Regions from separate parts of the Paucilactobacillus nenjiangensis genome, predicted to be linked through region 3. Evidence: a T-box and tRNA genes for the amino acid it is inferred to sense, from the RefSeq annotation. Region 3 holds a T-box; the other regions hold tRNA genes.
What was found. A T-box is a leader RNA that pairs with one kind of tRNA and senses whether it is charged. The one in region 3 lies ahead of ileS (isoleucine--tRNA ligase), so its partner is inferred to be a tRNA-Ile.

Region 1: it encodes a tRNA-Ile, which carries the amino acid that the T-box ahead of ileS (isoleucine--tRNA ligase) is inferred to sense. The anticodon was not compared.
Region 2: it encodes a tRNA-Ile, which carries the amino acid that the T-box ahead of ileS (isoleucine--tRNA ligase) is inferred to sense. The anticodon was not compared.

What each region holds. Positions count from the first base shown of each region.
Region 1 is NZ_CP043939.1:857,650-862,073, forward strand. Features, by position in the region: gene F0161_RS04305 (YkuJ family protein) at 22-270, shown strand; rRNA gene F0161_RS04310 (16S ribosomal RNA) at 705-2,279, shown strand; tRNA gene F0161_RS04315 (tRNA-Ile) at 2,367-2,441, shown strand; tRNA gene F0161_RS04320 (tRNA-Ala) at 2,447-2,519, shown strand; rRNA gene F0161_RS04325 (23S ribosomal RNA) at 2,700-4,424, shown strand, end outside.
Region 2 is NZ_CP043939.1:1,870,836-1,875,259, forward strand. Features, by position in the region: rRNA gene F0161_RS09620 (23S ribosomal RNA) at 1-2,350, opposite strand, end outside; tRNA gene F0161_RS09625 (tRNA-Ala) at 2,531-2,603, opposite strand; tRNA gene F0161_RS09630 (tRNA-Ile) at 2,609-2,683, opposite strand; rRNA gene F0161_RS09635 (16S ribosomal RNA) at 2,771-4,345, opposite strand.
Region 3 is NZ_CP043939.1:1,504,424-1,508,847, forward strand. Features, by position in the region: gene ileS (isoleucine--tRNA ligase) at 1-2,088, opposite strand, end outside; T-box leader at 2,156-2,369, opposite strand; gene F0161_RS07690 (DivIVA domain-containing protein) at 2,389-3,087, opposite strand; gene F0161_RS07695 (DivIVA domain-containing protein) at 3,104-3,856, opposite strand; gene F0161_RS07700 (YlmH family RNA-binding protein) at 3,869-4,424, opposite strand, start outside.

The DNA.
Region 1 (4,424 bases), 650 kb from region 3:
TTAGAAAAATGAGGTGAATAAATGGATCAATTATCATTATTTAAAATCATCAGTCGCTTGCACGCCATGCAATCTGATCAAACTGATGACGTACAAGTTCGTCGTTTTGAAATGTTCGGCGTTGAATTATGCAATGTTGAATACAAACATGTAACGGGTTTATATACGGTTGAAGAGTATCGTCCTTATCAACAGTTTGAGTTCGATAACCTTGATTTAGCAGCGATTGAAATCTATGACTGCTTATCAGAATTACAAGAAACCTTTTAATATTTTGTACTAACGTATAAAAATCGAGAATAAATGTTTAAATATGCTTGACCAGGCCTTTGATTCTTGCTATGATAGTTTTCGTTGTCAAAGCGACAAAGTGTTGATAAAGTACCTGATAATTAGTTGGAAATATTTTACAAAAGTAGTTGACTTCAGTCAGTTGCATTGGTATGATTATTCTTGCTGTTATAGGGATTCGCGAGTTTTGAATCGTCAAAATAAATCGAAAAAATTGTTGACAGTAATTTGTTAAAATGATAACATAATATACGTTGCTTAATTGGATTTTGCAACGAAATGTAGACCTTTGAAAACTGAATAAAGTTTCGACAAATCAAATGTGTAGGGTCTTTTGACAATAGTCAAAAGCAAATAACATTTGCGAAGTCAATTTCGTGAATACAAACAAATAAGAGCTACAAACTTAAATTATATATGAGAGTTTGATCCTGGCTCAGGATGAACGCTGGCGGTATGCCTAATACATGCAAGTCGAACGCATTCTCGTTTTAGATTGACGGTGCTTGCACCAGATTGAAAAGACATTTGAATGAGTGGCGGACGGGTGAGTAACACGTGGGTAACCTGCCCAAAAGTGGGGGATAACATTTGGAAACAAATGCTAATACCGCATAAAAATTAGAACCGCATGGTTCTAATTTGAAAGATGGTTTCGGCTATCACTTTTGGATGGACCCGCGGCGTATTAGTTAGTTGGTGAGGTAATGGCTCACCAAGACAATGATACGTAGCCGAACTGAGAGGTTGATCGGCCACAATGGGACTGAGACACGGCCCATACTCCTACGGGAGGCAGCAGTAGGGAATCTTCCACAATGGGCGCAAGCCTGATGGAGCAATACCGCGTGAGTGAAGAAGGGTTTCGGCTCGTAAAACTCTGTTGTTGGAGAAGAACGTATGTGATAGTAACTGATCATGTAGTGACGGTATCCAACCAGAAAGCCACGGCTAACTACGTGCCAGCAGCCGCGGTAATACGTAGGTGGCAAGCGTTATCCGGATTTATTGGGCGTAAAGCGAGCGCAGGCGGTTTTTTAAGTCTGATGTGAAAGCCCTTGGCTCAACCAAGGAAGTGCATCGGAAACTGGAGAACTTGAGTGCAGAAGAGGACAGTGGAACTCCATGTGTAGCGGTGAAATGCGTAGATATATGGAAGAACACCAGTGGCGAAGGCGGCTGTCTGGTCTGTAACTGACGCTGAGGCTCGAAAGCATGGGTAGCGAACAGGATTAGATACCCTGGTAGTCCATGCCGTAAACGATGAATGCTAGGTGTTGGAGGGTTTCCGCCCTTCAGTGCCGCAGCTAACGCATTAAGCATTCCGCCTGGGGAGTACGACCGCAAGGTTGAAACTCAAAGGAATTGACGGGGGCCCGCACAAGCGGTGGAGCATGTGGTTTAATTCGAAGCAACGCGAAGAACCTTACCAGGTCTTGACATCTAGCGCCAATCCTAGAGATAGGACGTTCCCTTCGGGGACGCTAAGACAGGTGGTGCATGGTTGTCGTCAGCTCGTGTCGTGAGATGTTGGGTTAAGTCCCGCAACGAGCGCAACCCTTATTATTAGTTGCCAGCATTCAGTTGGGCACTCTAGTGAGACTGCCGGTGACAAACCGGAGGAAGGTGGGGACGACGTCAAATCATCATGCCCCTTATGACCTGGGCTACACACGTGCTACAATGGACGGTACAACGAGTTGCGAACTCGCGAGAGTAAGCTAATCTCTTAAAGCCGTTCTCAGTTCGGACTGTAGGCTGCAACTCGCCTACACGAAGTCGGAATCGCTAGTAATCGCGGATCATCATGCCGCGGTGAATACGTTCCCGGGCCTTGTACACACCGCCCGTCACACCATGAGAGTTTGTAACACCCAAAGTCGGTGGGGTAACCTTTTAGGAGCCAGCCGCCTAAGGTGGGACAGATGATTAGGGTGAAGTCGTAACAAGGTAGCCGTAGGAGAACCTGCGGCTGGATCACCTCCTTTCTAAGGAATATACGGAACCTACACATTAGTCGAAACTTTATTTAGTTTTGAGAGGTCTACTCTCAACTTAATCAATTGGATTTACATGGGCCTATAGCTCAGCTGGTTTAGAGCGCACGCCTGATAAGCGTGAGGTCGATGGTTCGAGTCCATTTAGGCCCATATATGGGGAATTAGCTCAGATGGGAGAGCACCTGCTTTGCAAGCAGGGGGTCAGCGGTTCGATCCCGCTATTCTCCATTAGTCAACGTAAGTTGACTAACTTGTACTTTGAAAACTAAATAATATCAAAATTTTTTATTTATTAATTGTTTTAACAATTAAACCGAGAACACCGCGTTATTTGAGTTTTTTTAAAGAGTTATCGCATATACTCAATTAATCTGTTGTCAGCCAGCACGCAAGTGCTGGAATCAACAAGGTTAAGTTATAAAGGGCGCATGGTGAATGCCTTGGTACTAGGAGCCGATGAAGGACGGGACTAACACCGATATGCTTCGGGGAGTGGTAAGTACACTTTGATCCGGAGATTTCCGAATGGGGGAACCCAGCTGACTTAATCGTCAGTTATTGCTTAGTGAATTCATAGCTAAGTAAAGGTAGACGCAGTGAACTGAAACATCTCATTAGCTGCAGGAGTAGAAAGAAAAATCGATTCCCTGAGTAGCGGCGAGCGAAACGGGAAAAGCCCAAACCAGAGAGCTTGCTCTTTGGGGTTGTAGGACAGAACATTTGAGTTACAAAAGTATTACGTAGTTGAATCAGCTGGGAAGCTGAGCCAGAGCGGGTGATAGCCCCGTAAGCGAAACGTAATACCCTCAGCTCTGTATCCTGAGTACGGCGGAACACGTGAAATTCCGTCGGAATCCGGGAGGACCATCTCCCAAGGCTAAATACTACCTAGTGACCGATAGTGAACCAGTACCGTGAGGGAAAGGTGAAAAGCACCCCGGAAGGGGAGTGAAATAGTTCCTGAAACCATGTGCCTACAATCAGTTGGAGCCCGTTAATGGGTGACAGCGTGCCTTTTGTAGAATGAACCGGCGAGTTACGATTGCATGCAAGGTTAAGACAGAAAAGTCGGAGCCGTAGCGAAAGCGAGTCTGAAATGGGCGTATGAAGTATGTTGTTGTAGACCCGAAACCAGGTGACCTACCCATGTCCAGGTTGAAGGTGCGGTAAAACGCACTGGAGGACCGAACCCGTGTCAGTTGAAAATGGCTGGGATGAGGTGTGGGTAGCGGTGAAATTCCAAACGAACTTGGAGATAGCTGGTTCTCTCCGAAATAGCTTTAGGGCTAGCCTCGGACTTAGAATCATGGAGGTAGAGCACTGTTTGGACTAGGGGCCCGTCATGGGTTACTGAATTCAGATAAACTCCGAATGCCATTGATTTATGTCCGGGAGTCAGACGGTGAGTGATAAGATCCATCGTCGAAAGGGGAACAGCCCAGACCGTCAGTTAAGGTCCCAAAATATATACTAAGTGGAAAAGGATGTGGAGTTGCTTAGACAACTAGGATGTTGGCTCAGAAGCAGCCACCATTTAAAGAGTGCGTAATAGCTCACTAGTCGAGTGATCCTGCGCCGAAAATGTACCGGGGCTAAGTATATTACCGAAACTACGGATGCAACCATTAGGTTGCGTGATAGGAGAGCGTTCTAAGGGCAATGAAGTCAGACCGTGAGGACTGGTGGAGCGCTTAGAAGTGAGAATGCCGGTATGAGTAGCGAAAGACAGGTGAGAATCCTGTCCACCGAATGACTAAGGTTTCCTGGGGAAGGCTCGTCCTCCCAGGGTTAGTCGGGACCTAAGTCGAGGCCGAGAGGCGTAGACGATGGATAACAGGTTGATATTCCTGTACCAGTTAAATGCGTTTGAACGATGGAGGGACGCAGGAGGCTAAGCAAACCAGACTGTTGGATATGTCTGGCCAAGCAACAAGTCTTGGAGAGAGTGAAATGCTTTTTCCTTTAAGGACAAGTTGTGATGGGGAGCGAAATTTTAGTAGCGAAGTTGCCGATGTCACACTGCCGAGAAAAGCTTCTAGTGAGTATTTAACTGCCCGTACCGCAAACCGACACAGGTAGTCGAGGAGAGAATCCTAAGGTGTGCGAGTGAACTCTCGTTAAGGAACTCGGCAA
Region 2 (4,424 bases), 370 kb from region 3:
TTTACACTCTGCGAATGATTTCCAACCATTCTGAGGGAACCTTTGGGCGCCTCCGTTACTTTTTAGGAGGCGACCGCCCCAGTCAAACTGCCCACCTGACACTGTCTCCCATCACGATTAGTGATGCGGGTTAGAGTGGTCATACAGCGAGGGTAGTATCCCACCAACGCCTCCACCGAAACTAGCGTTCCGGTATCTACGGCTCCTACCTATCCTGTACAAGCTGTACAAACACTCAATATCAAGCTACAGTAAAGCTCCATGGGGTCTTTCCGTCCTGTCGCGGGTAACCTGCATCTTCACAGGTACTTCAATTTCACCGAGTCTCTCGTTGAGACAGTGCCCAGATCGTTACGCCTTTCGTGCGGGTCGGAACTTACCCGACAAGGAATTTCGCTACCTTAGGACCGTTATAGTTACGGCCGCCGTTTACTGGGGCTTCAATTCTGAGCTTCGCCGAAGCTAACCCATCCTTTTAACCTTCCAGCACCGGGCAGGCGTCAGCCCCTATACTTCATCTTACGATTTTGCAGAAACCTGTGTTTTTGATAAACAGTCGCCTGGGCCTATTCACTGCGGCTGTACTTTCGTACAGCACCCCTTCTCCCGAAGTTACGGGGTCATTTTGCCGAGTTCCTTAACGAGAGTTCACTCGCACACCTTAGGATTCTCTCCTCGACTACCTGTGTCGGTTTGCGGTACGGGCAGTTAAATACTCACTAGAAGCTTTTCTCGGCAGTGTGACATCGGCAACTTCGCTACTAAAATTTCGCTCCCCATCACAACTTGTCCTTAAAAGAAAAAGCATTTCACTCTCTCCAAGACTTGTTGCTTGGCCAGACATATCCAACAGTCTGGTTTGCTTAGCCTCCTGCGTCCCTCCATCGTTCAAACGCATTTAACTGGTACAGGAATATCAACCTGTTATCCATCGTCTACGCCTCTCGGCCTCGACTTAGGTCCCGACTAACCCTGGGAGGACGAGCCTTCCCCAGGAAACCTTAGTCATTCGGTGGACAGGATTCTCACCTGTCTTTCGCTACTCATACCGGCATTCTCACTTCTAAGCGCTCCACCAGTCCTCACGGTCTGACTTCATTGCCCTTAGAACGCTCTCCTATCACGCAACCTAATGGTTGCATCCGTAGTTTCGGTAATATACTTAGCCCCGGTACATTTTCGGCGCAGGATCACTCGACTAGTGAGCTATTACGCACTCTTTAAATGGTGGCTGCTTCTGAGCCAACATCCTAGTTGTCTAAGCAACTCCACATCCTTTTCCACTTAGTATATATTTTGGGACCTTAACTGACGGTCTGGGCTGTTCCCCTTTCGACGATGGATCTTATCACTCACCGTCTGACTCCCGGACATAAATCAATGGCATTCGGAGTTTATCTGAATTCAGTAACCCATGACGGGCCCCTAGTCCAAACAGTGCTCTACCTCCATGATTCTAAGTCCGAGGCTAGCCCTAAAGCTATTTCGGAGAGAACCAGCTATCTCCAAGTTCGTTTGGAATTTCACCGCTACCCACACCTCATCCCAGCCATTTTCAACTGACACGGGTTCGGTCCTCCAGTGCGTTTTACCGCACCTTCAACCTGGACATGGGTAGGTCACCTGGTTTCGGGTCTACAACAACATACTTCATACGCCCATTTCAGACTCGCTTTCGCTACGGCTCCGACTTTTCTGTCTTAACCTTGCATGCAATCGTAACTCGCCGGTTCATTCTACAAAAGGCACGCTGTCACCCATTAACGGGCTCCAACTGATTGTAGGCACATGGTTTCAGGAACTATTTCACTCCCCTTCCGGGGTGCTTTTCACCTTTCCCTCACGGTACTGGTTCACTATCGGTCACTAGGTAGTATTTAGCCTTGGGAGATGGTCCTCCCGGATTCCGACGGAATTTCACGTGTTCCGCCGTACTCAGGATACAGAGCTGAGGGTATTACGTTTCGCTTACGGGGCTATCACCCGCTCTGGCTCAGCTTCCCAGCTGATTCAACTACGTAATACTTTTGTAACTCAAATGTTCTGTCCTACAACCCCAAAGAGCAAGCTCTCTGGTTTGGGCTTTTCCCGTTTCGCTCGCCGCTACTCAGGGAATCGATTTTTCTTTCTACTCCTGCAGCTAATGAGATGTTTCAGTTCACTGCGTCTACCTTTACTTAGCTATGAATTCACTAAGCAATAACTGACGATTAAGTCAGCTGGGTTCCCCCATTCGGAAATCTCCGGATCAAAGTGTACTTACCACTCCCCGAAGCATATCGGTGTTAGTCCCGTCCTTCATCGGCTCCTAGTACCAAGGCATTCACCATGCGCCCTTTATAACTTAACCTTGTTGATTCCAGCACTTGCGTGCTGGCTGACAACAGATTAATTGAGTATATGCGATAACTCTTTAAAAAAACTCAAATAACGCGGTGTTCTCGGTTTAATCGTTAAAACAATTAATAAATAAAAAATTTTGATATTATTTAGTTTTCAAAGTACAAGTTAGTCAACTTACGTTGACTAATGGAGAATAGCGGGATCGAACCGCTGACCCCCTGCTTGCAAAGCAGGTGCTCTCCCATCTGAGCTAATTCCCCATATATGGGCCTAAATGGACTCGAACCATCGACCTCACGCTTATCAGGCGTGCGCTCTAAACCAGCTGAGCTATAGGCCCATGTAAATCCAATTGATTAAGTTGAGAGTAGACCTCTCAAAACTAAATAAAGTTTCGACTAATGTGTAGGTTCCGTATATTCCTTAGAAAGGAGGTGATCCAGCCGCAGGTTCTCCTACGGCTACCTTGTTACGACTTCACCCTAATCATCTGTCCCACCTTAGGCGGCTGGCTCCTAAAAGGTTACCCCACCGACTTTGGGTGTTACAAACTCTCATGGTGTGACGGGCGGTGTGTACAAGGCCCGGGAACGTATTCACCGCGGCATGCTGATCCGCGATTACTAGCGATTCCGACTTCGTGTAGGCGAGTTGCAGCCTACAGTCCGAACTGAGAACGGCTTTAAGAGATTAGCTTACTCTCGCGAGTTCGCAACTCGTTGTACCGTCCATTGTAGCACGTGTGTAGCCCAGGTCATAAGGGGCATGATGATTTGACGTCGTCCCCACCTTCCTCCGGTTTGTCACCGGCAGTCTCACTAGAGTGCCCAACTGAATGCTGGCAACTAATAATAAGGGTTGCGCTCGTTGCGGGACTTAACCCAACATCTCACGACACGAGCTGACGACAACCATGCACCACCTGTCTTAGCGTCCCCGAAGGGAACGTCCTATCTCTAGGATTGGCGCTAGATGTCAAGACCTGGTAAGGTTCTTCGCGTTGCTTCGAATTAAACCACATGCTCCACCGCTTGTGCGGGCCCCCGTCAATTCCTTTGAGTTTCAACCTTGCGGTCGTACTCCCCAGGCGGAATGCTTAATGCGTTAGCTGCGGCACTGAAGGGCGGAAACCCTCCAACACCTAGCATTCATCGTTTACGGCATGGACTACCAGGGTATCTAATCCTGTTCGCTACCCATGCTTTCGAGCCTCAGCGTCAGTTACAGACCAGACAGCCGCCTTCGCCACTGGTGTTCTTCCATATATCTACGCATTTCACCGCTACACATGGAGTTCCACTGTCCTCTTCTGCACTCAAGTTCTCCAGTTTCCGATGCACTTCCTTGGTTGAGCCAAGGGCTTTCACATCAGACTTAAAAAACCGCCTGCGCTCGCTTTACGCCCAATAAATCCGGATAACGCTTGCCACCTACGTATTACCGCGGCTGCTGGCACGTAGTTAGCCGTGGCTTTCTGGTTGGATACCGTCACTACATGATCAGTTACTATCACATACGTTCTTCTCCAACAACAGAGTTTTACGAGCCGAAACCCTTCTTCACTCACGCGGTATTGCTCCATCAGGCTTGCGCCCATTGTGGAAGATTCCCTACTGCTGCCTCCCGTAGGAGTATGGGCCGTGTCTCAGTCCCATTGTGGCCGATCAACCTCTCAGTTCGGCTACGTATCATTGTCTTGGTGAGCCATTACCTCACCAACTAACTAATACGCCGCGGGTCCATCCAAAAGTGATAGCCGAAACCATCTTTCAAATTAGAACCATGCGGTTCTAACTTTTATGCGGTATTAGCATTTGTTTCCAAATGTTATCCCCCACTTTTGGGCAGGTTACCCACGTGTTACTCACCCGTCCGCCACTCATTCAAATGTCTTTTCAATCTGGTGCAAGCACCGTCAATATAAAACGAGAATGCGTTCGACTTGCATGTATTAGGCATACCGCCAGCGTTCATCCTGAGCCAGGATCAAACTCTCATATATAATTTAAGTTTGTAGCTCTTATTTGTTTGTATTCACGAAATTGACTTCGCAAATGTTATTTGCTTTTGACTATTGTCAA
Region 3 (4,424 bases):
ACGAATTTCTTCAACGAAAGCATTTAAACGAACCAACATGTATTGGTCAATTGATTCTAAATCATCGTATTCAACTGTATCCTTCTTAGGATCAAAATCAGTCGTGTTAGCCATCAAGAAACGCATTGTATTACGGATTTTACGGTAACTTTCCGAAACTTGTTTCATAATTTCCATTGAAACACGCACGTCAGCAGATGAATCAACACTCATTACCCACAAACGAATAATTTCTGCACCCATTTGTTTGATCACTTTACTTGGTTCGATTGTGTTACCAATTGACTTACTCATCTTGCGGCCTTCGCCATCAAGCGTGAAGCCTTGTGACAAGATTGACTTGTAAGGAGCTTTACCAGACACTACAACGCTGGTAATCAAACTTGAATTAAACCAGCCACGGTATTGATCTGAGCCTTCCATATACATGTCTGAAGGATAGGTTAGGTAATCACGTTCAGCCAAGACACCTTGGTGTGACGTTCCCGAATCAAACCAAACATCCATGATATCTGTTTCTTTTTTGAAAATTCCATTAGGTGAGTGTTCATTAGTATAGCCGTCAGGTAACAAATCCTTTGCGTCCCGATCAAACCAAACATTAGAACCAAATTCACCAAACAAATCAGCCACATGGTTAATTGTCTTTTCTTCGATAATTGGAGTTCCATCTTCCGCATAGAACACTGGCAATGGCACACCCCAAACACGTTGACGTGAAATAACCCAATCGCCACGATCACGAATCATGTTGTGGAGACGAACTTTACCCCAATCAGGTGTAAATTTAACATCATCGATAGCTGCCAAAATTTCATCACGAATCTTATCAACGGAAGCAAACCATTGATCTGTCGCACGGAAAATGATTGGTTTTTTAGTTCTCCAATCAAATGGATAGCTATGTTCGTATGGCATATATTTTAATAGCAAACCAGCATCTTTTAACTTATCCAAAGCAATTTGGTTAGCATCTTCATAAAAGACGCCTTCAAAATCAGGACCAGCTTCAGCAGTCAAATATCCACGATCATCAACTGGAACGAAAACGGCTAATCCATATTTACGGCCAATATTATAATCATCTTCACCAAAGCCAGGAGCAGTATGGACAAGGCCAGTACCTGCATCAGTCGTGACAAAATCACCAAGCATAGTGACCATTTGCTTATCTGCAAGGAATGGATGTTGTGCGGTAACGTTATCAAGTTCTTTTCCCTTAACAACTTTGATAGTTTTAACATCAGACCATTCAAATAATTCAGCACAACTATCGACCAATTCAGCTGCTAAGACATATTTGTTAGTGTCATCCCCATCATGAGTCACAATCGCGTAATCAAATTTAGCATCAATTGTGATACCCTCAGAACCTGGAATTGTCCATGGAGTAGTTGTCCAAACAACCATGTAAGTATCGGTATCAAGTACCCCTTTGCCGTCCACAACGCGTTCGCCGTAGAAAGCCGATGGAGAAACAACATCTTTATAATCAACTTCAGCTTCAGCTAAAGCAGATTCAGATGACCATGACCAATAAACAGGTTTCTTACCACGATACAGCAGATTTTTCTTTGCAAATTGTCCAAATACTCGAATTTGAGCGGCTTCATATTCTTTTTGTAAAGTTAAATATGGATTGTCCCATTCACCAGCAACACCCAAACGTTTGAAATCTTCACGTTGTTTGTCAACTTGTTCGAGCGCATATTTACGACATAAATCACGGAATTCAGAGGTATTCATCTTTTTCCGGTCGTAACCCATTTTGGTTAATTGTTGTTCAATTGGTAGACCATGTGTATCCCATCCAGGAACGTATGGTGCACGATAACCAGACATTGACTTGTATCGAACAATCACATCTTTAGTAATTTTATTCAATGCATGTCCAATATGAATATTACCATTTGCATATGGAGGCCCATCATGTAAGACAAAAGTTGGTTTGCCTTCATTTAATTTTTGACGTTGTTCATAAACTTTGTTTTCTGCCCAAACGTTTTGACGTTCGAGTTCTTTCACTGGTAAATTTCCACGCATTGGGAATTCAGTTTTACCAAGATTAAGTGTTTCTTTGATTCTCATTTGGAACCCTCCTTGAATTATGTAGACAATACGATTGAAATTGATGGCAATAAAAAAATCCCCATCCGCAAGGGACGAAGATTCGTGGTACCACCCAAATTTAGAATTAATTAGCAATTCTCTTAGATCATTTCTTAACGGTGATGAACCGCTTATACTTAATATCAGTATAAGATTCAGAGATGATCTATCAATGACGTTTTCCTACCAACCTCACACCAATCGTTGATTCGCTTTTTAGTAACTGTCAATTGAATTGCTGTTCTCTTCAAAACTTTCAGTCGTATTAAATTTTATGAATTATTTTTCTGAGTCATCTGGGAAGATAACTACAGTTTGACCAGCATCAGGTGCGCTTTCGGTTGGAGCAGGGGCAACTTCAGAAGTTGCTGACGCAGCTGATTGTGCAGGTACTGATGTAGATGAGTTTACACTTTGATTTACACTGTTGTCAAGCGTCTGTCCAAGAACTTTTTGAATTTCATCAAATGAGCTGACATCAACTTCTTTTAACAACGTATCCCAATCATTACTACGAACAACTTCTAATTGAGATTCTAACATGACTTGCAAGCGTTGACGGAAGACCATCGTTTGCTTCTTCAAGTCGTTAGTTTCAACAGTTAGTTTTGAAGTTGATTCTGCGGCTTCATGAACTACTTGGTTAGCTTTATCATTTGCTTCAGCAACGATATCAGTTGCTTGTTTTTGAGCTTCACGTAAAGTGATATCTGATTCGCGTTGTGCATTTGACTTAACCTTATCAGCAGCTTCTTGAGCTACTAAAATTGATTGGTTCAATGAATCTTTTAATTCGCTAAAATACTTCAATTTTTCTTGGTCAGACTTAACTGTTTCTTCTAATTCATGATTCCGTGTTTCTAAATCTTTCATTTCATCAATGATTTGATCTAAAAATGTGTTAACTTCGTCTGGGTTGTAACCACGCATCTTTCCAGAAAACTTTTTGGTTTGAATATCTTCAACTGAGATTGACATTGATTGGTTCCTCCGATTATTTTGAAATAACAAGCGACAAATTGATCACCAATTCGTTGTCTGCATTAGTACTGGTAGAAATATCTTTAATTTTTACTGCATCTTTTTGAGTGGTTGAATCTAGCTTGTGAACCATGACTGGATAGTCTGGATCATCATCCGCCATAATGCCGATACCGATTTGTTGATCTGCCACATCGATGGCGATATTTTGTTCAACAACTGGCACCTCTTCAACGTTATCGACAACTGTTTCCGGTTCGATAATCGCCGGTTCAACTTCTTCCACTACTTTCGGTTGTGGATTAACTAACTCAACTTGTTGCTTAAAGGCATCAACAATTTCATCTTGATAAGTTGCTACAATGACCTTTAATTTAGCTAATGAGTCGGCATGCAATTTGACCTCATTAATTTTAGCAACCACTTGATTTTTGGCAGTCGTATGCGCATCAGTCACAATTTGGTCAGCTTCTTGATTCGCAAACCGAACTGTAACCATTGCTTGACGTCTAGCTCTTTCTTTAACTTTAACGGAATACTTCTGCGAATTCACGATTAAATCCACGATTTCTTCCTTCATCGAGCTCAGTACAGCCAACTGACGTTTAGCATCTGTATCTTGTTGTTTCAATTCTCGATTAGTCGCTTTTAAAGCTTCTAAATCCCCCAAAATATCCGCGAAGAATTCATCAACCTGCTGATAACTGTAACCGCCTAATATTGACTTAAATCGATTATTTTTTATCTTTGGTATTGAGAAATCCATATCAATCCCCTCCTAATTCACCGTAACTACCGACAGTTTAATCCTAACCTTACCTTTTTTTGTTGGCTGTGAACTTATTTCATCTACACTAATTCTACCAGCTCTTCTTACAGACAACAAATCGTGTTCAACAATCAAATAATCCGGTTTTTGAGTTTCCGCCCAATTGACCTGTGCATAACCTTTTTCAATAACCTCTTTAGCGCGGTTGCGAGAAAAATTAAATGCCGCCGCGATGATACTATCAACTCTGACTGAACTGACCGTAGTCTCAATTGATTCCCAATCGGTTTCAGAATTGACGGTGTCGGTCATTTCCACAGGCTCTAATCGGATATTTAATTTACCAACCCGATCGACTTGTTCCTGAAAATAACTGGCCATTTGTTTTTGAACAATAATTTGCCAACGGCCCGTACCATCGGTAATGATATCCCCGAAGGTACCGCGTTCAACGCCTTGATTAAAAAGTGTCCCTAAAACTTGTCGGTGACTTATCTCGGCAAACTTTTCTGGGTAATTGATTTCAAGTAGTTGTAACTCAAAATCATCATTTGAAGGTTCAAAA